2 linked regions of the Lacticaseibacillus paracasei subsp. paracasei genome follow. The protein of the gene in region 2 interacts with the protein of the main gene of each other region in a pairwise test. Links are inferred from orthologs where the notes say so. Each region holds a gene or a part of one and is shown on either strand. Other genes may lie near its edges.

Region 1 (8,737 bases), 650 kb from region 2 along the record:
GCCCATATACCAGCCGACTATAGCGCAGCCCTACTTCAATACAATAGCGAAACGCGCTGACAACAGTGCCGCTCATTAAACCAACGAGTAGTCCGAGTAGCACAAATCGCAGGCGAGTAACGTCAAATTTTTCTTTTACAGGTCGTGCCAAGTAATTCCCCTCCAGTACAACATGATCTCAGTATATACCTCTGGCTGGGAATCAAAAACGACTCAGTCACCCGAGTCAGCAAAACCAATTATTGTTTTTCTTGCCGAGCCACCCAAACCAACATTACACCGATTAACAAAGTGATAAGCGGAAATGGATATGTGGCCCATGTTTGGATCATGACGCTGGGAAAGGTCCAGGCTAACACGTTGTACAGCAAAGTTAGCACCAGTGTCAGCACATACCAGTAACGGTGCGTAGGATCCATGAACCAGCCAATCAACGCATAAATGATCAACCCGTATAAAAGCACAATCCCGATTAAAACAACTAAGGCGCCAAAAATCTGGCCAGATGCTCGCAAGCCGACATCCCACGTCATCCATAACATCGTCAATCCTAAAACAACTTCTAGCCGAGCAAACACGGTGAAAAATTTTTTCATACGATCTATCCCCTTTTAGTCAAATCTGATGACCCATCTGCTTGCAACTGGCGGTCATATTCACGGGTGATCTTCAAGCCGAACATAACGCCAGCGGCCAGTAACACGCCGATCCCTGCAACTACAAATAAAGTTGCGACACCAAAGCGATCGGCGATGGGACCAGCAAAGATCAAGCCGACCGGCCCTGGCAGACTCATTAGCGCATTCAAAATCCCCATAACCCGTCCGAGCGTCTCAGGAGCATAGCTTTGCTGATACATCGCGATCAGAGGCGTGTTGAAAAACGGCCAAGCTAAGCCAGCAACGCCATTCAAGATAAGAAACCATAAAAAGCCATTTTCAGTTCGTGGCAAAACACCACTTAATCCAAACGTCACGCCAATGACCACCATCCCCCAGACAATCGGATGAATACGATCACGAAAATGGCCAAAGACGCTAATGAGCAGGCCGCCAAGTAACGAGCCAGCAAAATAAACAACTTCAATCAACCCAGCTTGACCGACAGTGCCATGAAAATAACGCATGGTCATTAAAGGATACATACTAGCGGCTGGCATGAAGGCAAACGTCGTCAACATGCCAATTAAAGTCATATACCACAGGCCACGATTGCCTCGCAACAATTGCCACCCGACCTTGGCATCCTGCGCAACATGGACGGTTGTCCCGACCAAGCGATTTTCTGGAATACTAACGAACAACAGCAAGCTGACTCCTAGAATCGCACCTAAAACATCTAACAAAATCAAAAGCGGCATCGGCATCAGGCCAAAAAGGACAGCTCCCAGTGCCGGCGCAATAATCATGTTCGCCGAATTCACTACACCGAGTTGACCGTTCACGCGCGTCAACTGATCACCAGGGACCATGGTTGGCAAAATAGCCTGAATCGTCGGCATCTGGAATGTTTGTGCCAACGCCCGCACCAGCAACGACACAAAGATCAGCCAAACAGGAAAAAAGCCACCGAACTCGCCAACGGCACTCAAAATAAGTGCCACCATAGCGGCGACAATATCCGGTACAATCAACAACATTTTCTTGTTCAAGCGATCAATATAAGGCCCGACAAAAGGACTCAGCAAAATCGTCGGCAACATACCTAATAAAGTAGCAATGCTGAGAATCGTTGCAGAACCAGTTTTAGCCGTTAAGTGCCAAATGATCGCATACTGAACCGTCATACTGGTAATGCCAGAAAGAAATTGACCAAGCAAAAAGATAGCAATGTTTCGTTGCCAATGAGGTGGCGTCGTTTGCATAGAAAACTGTCCTTTCATTTGTGCTTATCCCTAGTATACAGAAAGGTGCACCCGACAACCGCGATTCAGTCTCACCGATTAAAAAATCCTGATTCTTTCAACCCAAGCGACCTCGCTAAAACCACGCCATTTGGTCGAAGCCACTTATGTTCCGGCTTCTAAGCGCTCCTGTTCGCGCACAATTAAACGCGCTCGCTGGCGCAGAAACCTGCATGTAAGGACCTTGAACTTACAAACTCTGGTTTCTAACCGCGCCAGCTCACGCTCCACAAAAAAAGCACGCTCCTTAACGGAAACGTGCTTTCCAAGCTGCCAACTAATTAAGCAAATTAGTCGATTGCTTTCACATTGTAGAAGGACTTGCGGCCCTTGTACAAGGATTGTGCACCCAGTTGATCTTCGATCCGCATTAACTGGTTGTACTTAGCGATACGATCTGTCCGGCTCATTGAACCAGTCTTGATCTGGCCAGCGTTGGTTGCAACAACCAAGTCAGCAATCGTTGTATCTTCAGTTTCACCGGAACGATGTGAAACAACAGCTGTGTAACCAGCTTCTTTAGCCATTTCGATGGCTTCGAAGGTTTCGGTCAATGTACCGATCTGGTTCAGCTTGATCAGGATGGAGTTAGCAACACCCATATCGATACCCTTCTTCAGGTAGTCGGTGTTGGTAACAAACAGATCATCACCAACGATTTGGACTTTGTCGCCCATCTTCTTGGTGAATGTCTGCCAGCCTTCCCAGTCGTTTTCGTCGATAGGATCTTCAACAGAAACAATTGGGTACTTGTTAATGTAACCATCAATCATGTCGGTCCATTCTTCAGTGGTGTACTTCTTGTCAGGGTTAGACCACTTGGTTGTGTATGTCTTGCTCTCGGCATCGTACATTTCTGAAGCAGCAACGTCAAAGGCCAAAGCAATGTCGTCGCCTGGCTTGTAGCCAGCCTTCTTGATTGCTTCAACAAGAAGTTCGAAGGCTTCTTCGTTATCCTTCAAGTTCGGGGCAAAGCCGCCTTCATCACCAACAGCGGTGATGTCGCCTTTACTCTTCAACAGTGCCTGTAAAGCATGGAAGGTTTCTGAACCCATCCGAACAGCTTCACGAACGCTCTTAGCGCCAACAGGCATGATCATGAATTCCTGGAAGTCAACGGTGTTGGTTGAGTGTGCACCACCATTGAGGACGTTCATCATTGGCGTTGGCAGAACGTGGGCATTCGGGCCGCCAAGATATTGATACAATGGCAGGCCAACTTCATCAGCAGCAGCACGGGCTGCAGCCAAGGAAACACCCAAGATAGCATTGGCGCCAAACTTGCCCTTGTTCGGGGTACCGTCAAGGTCAATCATGGTTTGGTCAATCAGGCGTTGTTCAGTCACGTCAAGGCCAATAACCGCCTTAGCGATTTCGTTGTTCACATGACCAACGGCCTTCAAAACACCCTTGCCGCCAAAACGATCCTTGTCACCATCACGAAGTTCAACGGCTTCGTGTTCACCGGTTGAAGCACCTGATGGTACCAACGCACGGCCAAAGCCGCCGTCTTCAGTGTACAATTCAACTTCAACAGTAGGGTTGCCACGGGAGTCTAAGACTTCGCGTGCCAATACATCAGTAATGATAGACATAAATTCTTCTCCTTTTTGCCAGAAGGCTGTTTAATAGTAGAACCCAGATTAATCTTGGTAGTTAGCCAAGGCGATGAAACTTTCAGGATCCATCGAAGCGCCACCGACTAAACCGCCATCGATATCAGGCTTAGCCATTAATTCCTTGACGTTCGCTGGTTTAACAGAGCCGCCGTAAAGAATACGAACAGCATCTGCCGTATCTTTATTATACAACTTCTCAACCGTTGCACGAATATGTGCGACAACTTCTTGTGCCTGATCGGCAGTTGCCGTCTTACCTGTCCCGATAGCCCAGATTGGTTCATAGGCTAAGACTGAAACTTTGACTTGGTCAGCACTTAAACCGGCCAAAGCAGCTTCAATCTGTGAAGCAACCCAGTCTTCGGTTTGGCCAGCTTCGCGCTGAGCCAAACTTTCGCCGCAGCAAATGATTGGCAAAAGATTGTTCTTAAAGATGGCCTTAGCCTTCTTATTGATATCTTCATCGGTTTCGTGGAAATAGCCGCGACGTTCGCTGTGACCGATAATGACGTAATCAACGTTCATTTCTTTCAAAGCTTTCGGGCTGGTTTCACCAGTGAAGGCACCTTCGTCTTCAAAGTAGCAGTTTTCAGCCGCCGTCTTCAAAGGTGTGCCTTCAGCGCCAGCAACTAAGGTGGTCAAATCAATGGCAGGTGCGCCAATGACAGTCTCAACCTTGCTTGCATCAGGCAACTTGCCTTTAACGCCGTCTAAGAATTCTTGCGTTTCCTTAGGATTTTTGTTCATTTTCCAGTTACCAGCAATGAATGGTGTACGCATGGCATATCTTCCTTTCATATGTACCGACAGACACCGTCTGCCGGTAGTGACTGTTAGATCAGCATGCCTGACAATTACTTGTCAGAAATAGCTGCGATACCTGGCAAGGTCTTGCCTTCAAGATATTCAAGGCTAGCGCCACCGCCAGTGGAAATATGGGTAATCTTAGGTGCAATACCCAATTGCTTAGCAGCAGCTGTTGAATCGCCGCCGCCGATAATTGTAGTAGCATCCTTCAAGTCGCCAAGGGCACGGCCGACTTCAAGGGTCCCTTCAGCATAGTTGCTCATTTCGAAGACACCCATTGGGCCATTCCAAACAACGGTCTTGGCACCTTGCAAAGCATCTTTGAATTCTTTGATTGTCTTCGGGCCGATATCCAAGGCCATATAGCCATCAGGAATGTCGCCGTCAACAACTTTATGTGGGGCATCGTTAGAGAATTCAGTTGCAACAACGGAATCAACCGGCAAAAGCAGCTTGTCGCCAGCCTGATCCATGATCTTCTTGGCAAGTTCGATCTTGTCTTTTTCAACCAAAGACTTACCGATGCTCATACCCTTAGCAGCATAGAAAGTATAGGTCATGCCGCCGCCGATAAGAATCTTATCAGCCTTAGGTACCAAGTTTTCGATCACGCCGATCTTATCGGAAACCTTTGCACCACCCAAGATAGCAATGAATGGGTGTTTCGGGTTGTCAACGGCATCGCCTAAGAACTTGATTTCCTTTTCCATCAAGAAGCCGGCAGCAGTTTGCTTCATGTTGGAAGCAATGCCGACGTTTGAAGCATGGCTGCGGTGTGCAGTCCCAAAGGCATCGTTAACGAATAAGTCGCCAAGACTTGCCCAGTACTTGCCAAGTTCAGGATCGTTGCCGGATTCTTTCTTGCCGTCAAGATCTTCAAACCGGGTGTTTTCCATAACAAGAACGTCGCCATCATTCATCTTGTTGATAGCATCTTCAAGTTCCTTGCCGCGAGTTGCCGGGACAAATGTCACTGGCTTCTTCAGCAATTCACTCAAACGTTCTGCAACTGGCTTCAAGGTCAGCTTAGCCTTGTCTTCTTCGGTCTTGACACGGCCGAGATGTGACAAAAGGATTGCCTTGCCACCATGATCAATAACATACTGGATGGTTGGCAATGCTGCCACGATCCGGTTATCATCACCGATAACACCATCTTTGATCGGCACGTTGAAGTCAACGCGGATCAGAACTTTTTTGTCCTTAACATCTAAGTCTGAAACAATTAATTTAGCCAAGAGAAATGACCTCCTATTTTTCCTAAAGATGACTTAACTTCAAGTAACGACCGCTTAACACCAGAAATAAGCGCTCGTTTTCAGCAGGATGCTAAAACATCCTGAGAATTGATCGCCTATTTCCAAAAAAAAGCGGAGGGAGTAAGCTCCCTCCGCTTCGGATGTTGCGGCTAGAAAAGCGTTACTCCGGATTAGAGAGTAGCAAATTTCAGCAAGGTACGGATCATCTGGCAAGTAAAGCCATATTCGTTATCGTACCAAGCAACCGTCTTAACTAATTGATAGTCACCAGCAGTTGTAACTTCGGTCTGTGTAGGATCAAAGATTGAACCTTGTGTCGTACCGATAACATCGGAAGATACGATTTCGTCTTCGTTCCAGCCAAAGCTAGGGTTGTTTTCGGTGTGCTTCTTGATAGCTTCGTTAACTTGGTCAGCAGTAACGTTCTTGGTCTTCAAGATGGAAACCAATTCGGTCAAAGAACCGTCAACAACAGAAACACGCTGTGCGTGACCCTGCAACTTGCCGTTCAATTCTGGGATAACCAAACCGATAGCCTTAGCAGCACCTGTGCTGTGAGGAATCGTGTTAGCAGCAGCGGAACGTGCAGCGCGCAGGTTGCCACCGCGAACTGGGCCGTCAAGCAACATCTGAGTTGAGGTGTAAGCATGAACGGTGGTCATGGTACCAACTTCGATGCCGAATTCCTTGTTCAGGAAGTAAGCCATTGGTGCCAAGCAGTTGGTTGTGCAAGAACCAGCAGAAACAATCTTGTCGTCTGCATTCAGAGTGTCATCGTTGACGTTGTAAACGATGGTCTTCATCTTGCCGGCTGGGGCAGAAATCAGAACACGCTTTGCGCCTGCGTCCAAATGAGCTTGTGACTTTTCAGCAGAGGTGTAGAAGCCTGTGCATTCAAGAACATAGTCAACGCCATCGTTCTTAACCCAAGGAATATTCTGGGCTTGCGGTTCTGCGTAGACACGGTATTCTTTACCGTCAACGACGATACCGTTATCGGTTGCACTAACTTCACCAGGGAAAGTACCGTGGGTTGAATCATACTTCAGCAAGTGAGCCAGCATGGTTGGGCTGGTCAGATCGTTAATTGCAACAACCTGGATGTCATTGCTCTTTGCACCCAATTCGTAAATACGACGGAATGCCAAACGACCGATACGGCCAAAACCATTAATACCAATCTTAACAGTCATGCTAAAATTTCCTCCTTTAGGAAATAAGGTTTTATTCTAACGGGTTGCCCCAGTTAAAATCGAATTAGTTGCACCGACGTCTGTTAACAGCCACGTCCGACTCGGTGCGTGTTGCATATATGCCGCAATTGCTTTGGACTTACTTTTGCCAGCAGCAACAGCGAATACATACGGTATATGATCAAGATCCGCGAGCTGTAAACCAATCTGCGGTATCTTGTAAACGACCTTGCCGCTCGCATCGTAGAAAACACCGAATGCTTCGGCAACGGCATGTTTGGCTTTCAACATGCTGATCGTGTCAGATGACATGCCACGGCGACGAGCCATGACTAAAGCGTCACCCACACTATGAATCACGACCTGAGCCTTATCAATCAGCCCTAAAACCTCTTTAACAGAAGGCTCTTTAATCAATGATTCGTAGGATTCCGAGCTAAGATTTTCCGGTACATACAACGCTCGGTAGTTGCTGTCGGTTGCTTCCGCCATCGCAGCAGCAATCGAGTTGGCCTGAATCGTCACCGCTTCGCCTAAGCCACCGCGAGCAGGGACAAACGTCAATTCACGTCCTGCAGACAACTGAAATGTCAGCTGCCTTGCAAGATGTGCCATTGTCGTTCCACCCATCACGGCAACCGTCAAGCGACCCGGCGGCAGCAGTAATTGTAAGGTCGAATTCAACGTCTTCCCCAGCTCATCAAGCACCCGACCACTTTGATCGGCATCGCCAGATACGACCAAACAATGATCGATTTGAAGCTGGGCAGCAAGTCGTTTTTCATCATCCTTAATTCCTAACAGCTGATTCATAAGATGATCAAGGCCATGAAATGTCTCTAACCCTTTTGCTGTTAGCACCATGCCAGATTTTGAGCTTTCCAACAAACCTTGACTACGCAGAAAATCCGTTTCTGTGCGCAAAGCACGTTCTGAGATCTTCATCTGTTCGGCCAACGTTCGCCGGCCAACTGGTGCCATCCAGTTAATAAATTGAAGGACCTGATAGCGTTTAGTGACAACGCCCATCAGATCAGGCGCGATCGCTTTGAGCCACGCAAGTTCAGTATGCATAAGGCACGTCCTTCTTTAATGGGTCATTTCACGTCCCTCCGAGTCGTTCGCCGACCCAGCAAGCTGAAAAAAATTAGGAACCCAACAAATGCTGTTTTCCTTTACCAACAAGACCAATTGTAGCAGGGGTTCCGCTTTATCGCAAGTCTGCGGCCCTAATCGTCCAGAAACAATCACATATTCGGCAAACTTGGAACATCTATTTTATTGATGTGAAGATTATTCGGATTTTACTAAAATCTGGTCCCCTCTTGCAGCCTTTTTTGAAAGCGAGTTTCGGGTTGTTTCTAATGGAATTTTCATGCGAGGGAAAGTGGCTCATTTCGTGTATAAAGTCACTAATAGCATACATCGTTTTTTCACTAGTGCATTTTGTTGAGTTCAATTTTCAGGCACGTAAACTCACCTTTCATAAAGGGAAAGTTGTTCATTCAAAATTTAACAATTCACGATTGGATCACGATTTCCCCTAAATAAGCATTGAGATTTGCTAAATTTAGCAATTTTGCATATGATAATTGAAAGCGGTTTCTTTGTGAGCGGAAAGGATGTTAACCGCAAAGTGACAACATTACTTGAGAAAGGGAGGCTTAGTTCTAGCTACAGCTAATTTTTGATTTCACTGCACCTTTTTAAGAAATCTTCATGGGGGAGTTCAAAATGAAGAAAAAGAAACCAATTTACAAGCGAATCTGGTTTTGGATCATTGTGGTTTTATTCATCATTGTTGGCGTGAATATGACGGGAAGTAAAACAAACAACTCAAATACCGCTGCGGAGAGTTCATCCTCTTCAGCGGCTGACAAAAGCGACCAGCAATCAAGTGTGGCGTCAGAGGCTACAAGCGAAAGTAAGACAGCAAATGTTCCGGCAGAATATCAA
Region 2 (8,928 bases):
GGAGTGTAAGCGGCTTTGAAGTGAAAGAACCGGTTTTTGGTTCTTTTGCTTCAAGGTCCTTACACGTAGATTCCTGCGACTGCGAGCGCGTTTTATCGGTACCAGACGATCAAAATGAACGAGCTTTCTCCGCCGTTGCCACGGTCAGTCGTCGACACATTGCGGCATATAAAGCGACCATTTGATCCACATCCTGTGCCTGCGCTAACGATTGGGCACAGTGACCATAGCGGCATGGCAGAATTGTGACGACAGTCGGAATGCCAACACCGACTTTATGGGCTTCACCACCGTCAGTACCGCCACCGTTAAACATATCCAGCTGCAGCGGCAGGGAGGCGGTTGCGGCAGTTTCTTTCACAAATTGTTGCAACGTGCGATTAGGTGCCAAGGTGCGGTCAAAGTGCGTCAGGATCGGGCCGCTGCCGACTTGGCGTTGGTTCACTTCGCTACGTTCGCGCGGATTTTGGAAGGTGGCGACATCGACGATAAATGCGAGATCAGGCTGGATCAGTTGAGTTGCGGTTTTCGCCCCTCGAATCCCGACCTCCTCACTGCTGGTCGCGGCAAAACGTAAAGTAAACGGTAACTCATCTTCAGCTAATTCCTGCAGCAGGCGTGCGCCGACATAACAGCCCAGCCGGTCATCAAGCGCCTTACCGCCAAAAACGCCATCTGCAGCATACTCGGTGAAGTCAGTCGAAAAAGTGACCATGTCGCCAATGGTGATCCCAAGGGCTGCGACTTCTGCTGCGCTATTGGCACCAACGTCACATAGAATCTGATCAAATGCGGCCAAACTCTCATCACGAATGACCATACCCGGCAGTTTTTGGCCAGAAACCGTGGTCACGCGGACGCTTTGCCAATGACTTGCCAGTGGCTTAACGCCGCCAACCACCATCAACCGCAACAGACCTTCAGGCGTTATCGTGCGCACCATATAGCCGACTTCATCCATATGACCGTAAATCATGACCGAAAACGCTGGTTTAACCGTTCGTTTCGTGAAAATCAATGAGCCAAGGCCATCAGTCTGAACTTTTAGATCGACAGGCTTTAGATAATCGCGCAAAATGGTGCGAACCTCGCCTTCGTTGGACGCGATTGCATCTGCGTTACTTAGCGCAGCCATCAGTTGTAAATCCATGTTTGCTCTGCTCCTTCCAGTGCCGTGCGTAAAATGTTAATGAATCGGGTGAAATCAGTTTGGTGGACGAGTTGCTCGATGACATCTGGCTGTTGCATTAAGGCTGCTAATTGCGTTGTTAGTGTGCGATGCAACGGTAGCTGATCGCGTTTTAATGCGATTAACCAGACTAACTTAACCGGTCGAGAACTGCCGCCAGCACCATTTGGCAAGACCACCACCGCAACGGCGTTCTTTTCAGCATTGAATGACAGGGGATGCGGAATCGCAATGCCGTTGTCATAGATGGTTGCTAAAAAGTTTTCCCGCTGCATCACTGATTCGGCATAATCTGACTGACCACAATAAGAAGTCATGGTGGCGGTCAGTGCGAGCAATAAAGCGTGATAATCTGCCGCCTGACTTGTCTGGAAAAACAACGCCGGTGTTAGTAAATCGACCAACGTGTCAGTATTATTGCTGCGTGCCGCCATTGATAGTTCGTGACGCAGGTTGGCAAAATCCAGATCAGATGCCAATTCATCAATCCGAACGACTGGACAGTCAAACGTCTCGGTTAACTCAGTCACCGTGAACAGTAAATCTGGTTCAAGCTCATGAATTGCAGTGAGTTCATTAAGACCGAATGTCTGGATCACAGCCTCAGGGAAAATGCGGCGCAATCGTAAACACAATAACGTCGCAATCCCGCCGCCAGTGCCACAAAGAACTGCGATCTTATACAGCCGCCGACTCCAAGCCTCGTGTGCCTGTTCGAGCGGGACTAACAGATGAGTAGTCAAATAACCAATCTCGGTTTTTGGTACCGCTATTTGATATTCGCGAGTCAGCCACTGGGCAAATTGGACCGCCCAGTTGAACGCAATCGGGTAGTCACGGGCCAATGGTTCCAGACTTAACCCTGCCAAACTTTGATGTTTCTGCAATCGTCCGATCAGTGCCAACACATGAAAATACATGAGCGACAAAAATTCGGGATGGGTGGCGAAATCAGTTTTGTGCCGCATATCTAAAGCGGTGAAATAAGCTTGCAGTTTTGTTTTCAACAGGTCGTGGTCCAGCCGCGTGGTGAGTTGTTTGTGTTTCGCAGCGAAACTGACGGTCAAAAATTGCCATGCTTCTTCACTAAGCCGACTATCGGCTAATAAGCCAGCAAAAGCCGCTGTCGTTGGCGCAGGCACGGTTGCCTGGCCTTTGACCGCCAGTGACCAACCAACCTCGCCAGCAAACTGCGCCGTGATTGCTGGATCCAACCCCAATGGCATTAAACGCTGACACAAAGTCTGATGATGCGGCGGCAAGCCCCGTTGTTGTAAGGCATGAATGCGACTTTGCCATTCGCCTTGAAGTCGGATACCGTAATGTGCCTTACGTTCCAATTGCAGTGGTGTGCCAATCAGCAACTTTTCCAACTCGCGTAAATCGCGTTGCAACTGTTTTGAACTGATCAGCTCGTGCTCGGCTAACTGCGCCACTGTTAGATACTCGGTCGTGGTCAGCAAGGCGTGCATTAAGGCAGGCAATCGTTTCGCCGGCATGGCCGGTTGTGCTTGATCTTGCAAACTAGCTTGATAAGCAGCAAACTGCGCACTATCGGTGATGGTCAACTGATAACCCACATTGCGGGTAACCGTAATGATAAAACCGGTGTTGTCTTCATTTAATTGCCGAAAATCACTTTGCAGTGTTCGCCGCGAGACCCCCAACGTCGCTGCTAAAGCAGCTGCGGACATCGGCCCGTTGGTTTGTAAAGCGTTGATAATGGTTTGTTCACGCAATGACTCGCCCTCCAATCAGTAAGCGCTTCCATCAACATCGTCATTATGCCGGACAATATAACCAACAAAAAGTCCCACTTTTGCACCTGTTGTTGGCAAAAATGTCACCATTGCAAGTTTGTCCAGATGAAAGCTAAGAAACCCTGAGCATGCTGGTTTATCTCGTTATCCGTCAGGTAGTTTAACAACAAAACAGATTACTGACGAGGTGAAAGCGACTATAATACGATGAGAATCATTACCCGCATAATAAATAGAATAATATTAATAGCGTTGTTTCGTTAATTTCCATCTCCAAAGAGTGTTGTCAAAATATTCTGCAGCAACCATTGGCGATATTTTTATGCAAACAAAAAATCGTTTTTCAGATGATTTCTGAAAAACGATTTAGTGAGTAAATGATTGATCGTCATTGTATCAACTGTATGTTAGTCAACCGTTCCAGCTGCATTCAGTTCGGCCATATGGACCAAGGTCTCAGCAATTTTGCCCATCGCTTCAGTCGAAACTACTTCATAAGGACCGTGAAAGTTGATACCGCCATTGAACAGGTTAGGCGTTGGAATGCCTTGATAAGTAATTTTTGAACCATCAGTGCCGCCACGGAATGGAATTGTCTTAGGTGTCATGCCAGCCGCTTGAATGCCAGCTTCAGCTAAGCGCAGCGGATAGGGATCTTTGTTGATGATGTCGGCCATGTTGTAATACTGGTCATGCATCTCAACTTTAAACCGCGGATGGTCAAATGGGGCGTTCAACTCATCAATGGTTTTCATAAAGTAGGCTTTGCGCGCATCAAACTTTTGGCGATCAAAATCCCGGATAATATAAACCAACTGAGCATCGCTGATTTCGCCATGGAATTTCAGTAACAGGAAGTAACCTTCATGGCCGTCACTGAATTCAGGTCGATCGAACAGTGGCAATGCTGCATCCAATTGCCGACCAAGTGTATTGGCGTTAATCATCAAATCCTTCGCCTCGCCGGGATGAACCGAGGTACCTTCGATGGTCACCGTTGCCTGTGCAGCGTTAAAGGTTTCATATTCAATTTGGCCAGGATCGCCATTGTCCAAAGTGTAGGCAAAATCAGTCGCAAATCCCTTAGCATCAAATTTATCCGCACCAGTCCCGATTTCTTCATCAGGGCCGAAGCCGAATTTGATCAAGCCATGCTTCACTTCCGGATGAGCCAACAGATAACGGGCGGTGGCTACCGCGCCAGCAATCCCGGCTTTATCATCTACCCCCAACAATGTGGTGCCATCACCGGTAATTAAAGTTTGGCCAAAATACCGTTTCAATGCTGGAAACTGCTCAACAGTCAGGCTCAGGCCGTTATCAAAATGAATCGGTTTGCCATCGTAATTAGGATGCACTTGCGGTTGCACATTTTCCGCATTGTAATCCGCGGTATCCAAATGCGCGATGATCCCAAAACTTTTTGTCGGCTTGTCAATGTTGGCCGGCAGTGTGGCCGTCACAAAACCGTTGGCCGGATTAAGACCGACATCTTGGAGTCCCAAGTCCTTCAGTTGTGCGACTAAAAGCTTAGCCAATTCAGTCTGGCCTGGCGTTGAGGGCGTGGTGTCACGCCCTGGATAGGAGCGTGTATTGACCTTAGCGTACCGAATAAAGTCAGATTGTAACTGTGGCAAATCAATGTGTATTGTCAATGAAATCCCTGCCTTTCGATGAGAAAAATATTAATATTGCATTGCAATAAGTTTGGATCTGGCTTAGTATTTTGTCAATAGTTGATTGTTACCGCGATTTTTGGAGGGAATACATATGTTTAAGTTAAAAAAATGGACACTGATGTTGCCACTCGCTGCATTGGCGTTGGTAGCTGCTGGCTGTTCGTCAAACAGCAGTAGTAGTACAAGTCAATCGAAGAAGGCTCAGACGCTAAATTGGTCAGAAATTTCTTCCATTGTGACCAATGATCCATCTATGTCGACAGATACCGTGTCTTTTCAAATGATGACGAATACGCAGGAAGGGATTTATCGGCTAACAGACAAAGGACAAAAGACTCAATTGGCTTTGGCCAAAAAGGTGACCACTAGTAAGGACGGCATGACTTACAATGTGACCTTGCGTAATGCAAAATGGAGTAATGGCGATCCGATCACGGCACAGGATTTCGTTTATAGTTGGCAACGCACAGTGGATCCTAAAACGAAGGCAACAGATGCCTTTTACTTCGCGCCAGTTAAGAATGCCAGTGCTATTATTAAAGGCACTAAACCTGCGAGTGATTTAGGGATTAAGGCGACAGATAGCAAACATCTGACGATCACACTGGAGAATCCAACGGCTTACTTCAAGAAAATGTTAGCTTTCCCATTATATTATCCGCAAAACCAAAAAACTGTTGAAAAATATGGCAAATCATACGGGACAACATCATCTGCGCAGGTTTATAGTGGTCCATTTAAATTAACAAAATGGAACGGCGCCAGTGATAGCTGGACGTTGGTTAAGAATCCAGAATATTGGGACAAAAAGAATGTTAAGTTGAGCAAAGTCAACGAGACAGTGATCAAGGATGTTCAAACAGGTATGAACCTTTATCAGACCAACAAACTTGATTCAATTGTTCTCACTGGTGAGCAGGCCGCAGCACATCTTAATGATAAGGATGCGATTAAGCGTCTGTCATCCAATATGACACGAGTTGACTTGAATCAAAAACAGGTACCGGCTTTTAAAAATCTCAAAATTCGGCAAGCCTTTTCAATGGTCGTTGATCGCAATGCGGTCACTAAGAACGTCTTAAAGGACGGTTCCAAACCAGCGTTGGGCTTCGTGCCAATTGGGTTACAGACCAACCAAAAAACAGGTGCTGATTTTGCCCAGACAACGCAGGTCAAGAGTGCTGTTGCTTATAACAAGGCAAAGGCCAAGAAGCTATTTGCAGAAGGTATGAAAGAATCTGGTCAGAGTGAGCTTAACCTGACGCTGTTGGCAGACGATGCTGACGTTTCTAAGCAAGTTGCTGAATACTTACAAGGGGCTTTCGAAAGTTTGCCGCATGTCAAAGTTACGATTAAGAGCATTCCTAAGGCGCAACGGCTACAAGCCATGATGTCTGGTAATTACGATATGGTTGTGACTGGTTGGCAATCAATCTTCGCCGATGCCTACAACTTCCTTGATGTTTGGATCAGCAATTCTGGCTACAACACTTCTGGTTATAAAAATACCAAACTTGATCAATTACTTAGCGAAACTGAGACTAAGTACGGCAATGAACCGCAGAAACGTTGGACAATGCTGCAAGATGCTGAAAAGATCTTGATGAACGATCAAGGCACGTTGCCACTGTATCAGGCGAATAACCTGCAACTGCTGCGGCCAACGGTCAAGGGCGTATCGTTTAATCCAAACGGCACCCCGTATGACTTCAAGACGGCGTATATCAAGTAGTCACGAACAACATGCTTAATCAAAATAGCGCATCATGCCGCTGGGGCTTTCCCCAGTAAGCATGACGCGCTATTTTTTTGAGTGCAAGCCAGCCTAGTTAGAAACCGGAGAGTAAGCGGCTTTGGGTGTGTTGACCAATGCGACTACGGTCCTGACACGCAGGTTTCTCGGCTGGGGAACTCGTTATGGTAGACGGCGATGCATGTTCACTTCAAAACCCATTCATGGCTGGCATCACGACTTTAACACAGAGTGACTCAAAATATAGAAGGCTTCTTGACTAGCCTGATAGCCCTTTGCCTTGGTTGGAAAGGTGGCATCAAAACGTGCTGCGGCTTCTTTGTCATAACCCATCGCCGAGCTCTCGTGATAAGTCCACTTTCTGCCATCCAGTACATTTGGTTTGAGAACCTTCACGAGCATGGCAGTGGGCTGCGTGTTATTTGCCGCCCAGACATTGAACTTCTGGCAACTCTTAAACCCGCGCTCGACATAGTTGTCGGGATCGCCAAAAATCACGATGGTGTCGTAACCAAGTTCAACAGCTCGCTTCATGGACACTTCCATCAATTGCTTACCGAAACCTTGCCGTTGAAAGGCTGGATCAATGGCGACCGGACCAAATGTGAGAATCGTTTTCTCAACAACGGCTTCATCAATTAATTTAGCCTTGGTATACATAATATTGCCAATCACTTGTGCATTGCGTTCAAGCACAAGAGCCAGTTCAGGAACGAAATCGGCATGATCTCGAATGATATGCGCTAAATAATGTTCATCAGCGCCGGGGACATAAAGATTCCAGAAAGCATTGCGATGAATAGTTTCAACTTGTCGATAATCTGACGGTTGTTCAGGGCGAATCGTGGTTGTCATGGGGCCCTCCTTAAAAGGACATGATGATTAATAATGGCTTTGATCATTACTTCTAAAAAATATTAGATAAAAATATGTGGAACAAAAAGAATGATATATGCTTCATTTTACCTAGAGATGAAGGCTTGTAAATTTCGAATGAGCTTTGTTAAAAAGCGGTATAGTTGACACGAAGGCATGACGGAATCAGTTATTCTGATAGACTGATTGCAACACAGAAAAGGATAATGAGCGGTGGTATCGGATCAGAGAGGTGGTGGTGCGTATGGGGAAACCTATCAGCCACACATTGATGTGAAAGGTACACAAGCTTGTCTGTGGTCGCTGCATTAACGACGATCACGGCCTGCGTGGTTTCGTGCATGGTACTGGTGGTCGCCCTAACAAGGCTGGTCAAAGCCAGTACCAGACTGCTACTAGCAGTGGCCGAATTCCAACAGGCGCTCGACAAAGTTCGAGAAAAATAGGCAAACTAAAAGCCGCAGTCCTTCAGCTGGGATTTCGCGGCTTTTAGTTGCCTATTCTAGTAGCCATCGTTCATTGGATGGTTCTGTGAGGGCACTTTGCCCGGCCGTTGCGTTCCAGCGCAACGGCTTTTTCTGATTTCAGTATAGCATGACTTGTGAGTCTTTTTCTAGTGTATGAATCATTTTTGAGTACAGTGTAGGCAACATGTTGATCGAAGTCAGTATCAGGTTTCTGCGCGAGTGAAAGCGTTTTAGCAGTGGCCGAATTCCAACAGGCGCTCGACAAAGTTCGAGAAAAATAGGCAAACTAAAAGCCGCACTTCCTTCGCTGGGACTTCGCGGCTTTTAGTTGCCTATTCTAGTAGCCATCGTTCATTGGATGGTTCTGTGAGGGCATTTCTGCCCGGCCGTTGCGCTGACACGCGGCGGCTTTTTCTGTTTCAAGAATAGCATGACTTGTGAGTCTTTTTCTAGTGGAGAAATCATTTTAAGCACGGCGAACGCAATCCGTTGATATCAAGTTCAGTATCAGGTTTCTGCGTCAGTTGACACTTGCCTGCTAGCGGTTCCAAATAAAACATGATATACTCCCTTTACAATCGAATAGAAACATTTGGGGTGCTGTAAAGCTGAGATGATACCCATGGAACCTGATGCAGTTAGGACTGCCGCAGGGAAATGTCGAAGAAGTGAATCGTTCTGTAACGATGCTTGTTTGTGTTTTCATGGGCCCCACCAAATTTTGGTGATGGGTCCTTTTTTGAACATGAATAGGTGTTGGCGTGATTGGTAATGATTCGCGTTTTTAGCCCCCGTCTGTCTTTATTTGAGGAAAACGGGGGTTATTTTGATGGATAAATGGTCTTTGCGCGATGTGGTTTTGCTGGCGTTTTTAGCCTTCCTCTTCGGCGGTGTTTTCATGGGTGCCGATGCAATTTATGCCGTTGTAGCAGCTGCTTTGACACCGCTGGGTTATGCACCGTTTGCCAATGAATTGTTGTTTGGCATGTGGGTGATGGCGGCGCCGATGACGACGATGCTGTTGCGAAAAAAAGGCAGTTCAATTTTAGGCGAATGTTTCGCTGCTTTAGCGGAGATGCTTTACGGGTCGTACTTTGGCCCAGCAGTCTTGCTTTCTGGATTTGTTCAAGGTTTGGGCAGCGAGGCCGGCTTTATGGTGACACGTTATCGGCGTTATGACGTCGTGAGTCTTTTGTACGCAGCG

The links.
Region 1: the proteins of pepT (region 2) and tpiA interact in binary tests that used the Escherichia coli proteins (3 or more experiments, as listed by UniProt). The link is inferred for Lacticaseibacillus paracasei subsp. paracasei from one-to-one orthologs.

The regions. Positions count from the first base shown.
Region 1 is NZ_AP012541.1:959,851-968,587, reverse strand. What follows is about bases 2,425-5,195. They hold tpiA (triose-phosphate isomerase), read right to left. Parts: upstream 4,303-5,195; coding sequence 3,547-4,302; downstream 2,425-3,546. Other genes in these bases: LBPC_RS04840 (phosphoglycerate kinase), read right to left, coding at 4,377-5,195; eno (phosphopyruvate hydratase), read right to left, coding at 2,425-3,498. Also shown: LBPC_RS04865 (ClC family H(+)/Cl(-) exchange transporter), read right to left, coding at 1-151; LBPC_RS04860 (hypothetical protein), read right to left, coding at 240-596; LBPC_RS04855 (MFS transporter), read right to left, coding at 602-1,864; more of eno, read right to left, coding at 2,194-2,424; more of LBPC_RS04840, read right to left, coding at 5,196-5,567; gap (type I glyceraldehyde-3-phosphate dehydrogenase), read right to left, coding at 5,759-6,781; LBPC_RS04830 (sugar-binding transcriptional regulator), read right to left, coding at 6,818-7,855; LBPC_RS04825 (Ltp family lipoprotein), read left to right, coding at 8,516-8,737. UniProt on the Escherichia coli protein: Involved in the gluconeogenesis. Catalyzes stereospecifically the conversion of dihydroxyacetone phosphate (DHAP) to D-glyceraldehyde-3-phosphate (G3P).
Region 2 is NZ_AP012541.1:307,231-316,158, forward strand. What follows is about bases 2,481-5,442. They hold pepT (peptidase T), read right to left. Parts: upstream 4,605-5,442; coding sequence 3,357-4,604; downstream 2,481-3,356. Other genes in these bases: LBPC_RS01525 (BglG family transcription antiterminator), read right to left, coding at 2,481-2,928; LBPC_RS01535 (peptide ABC transporter substrate-binding protein), read left to right, coding at 4,720-5,442. Outside these bases: LBPC_RS01520 (M20/M25/M40 family metallo-hydrolase), read right to left, coding at 110-1,150; more of LBPC_RS01525, read right to left, coding at 1,135-2,480; more of LBPC_RS01535, read left to right, coding at 5,443-6,360; LBPC_RS01540 (GNAT family N-acetyltransferase), read right to left, coding at 6,595-7,236; LBPC_RS01545 (ECF transporter S component), read left to right, coding at 8,554-8,928. UniProt on the Escherichia coli protein: Cleaves the N-terminal amino acid of tripeptides.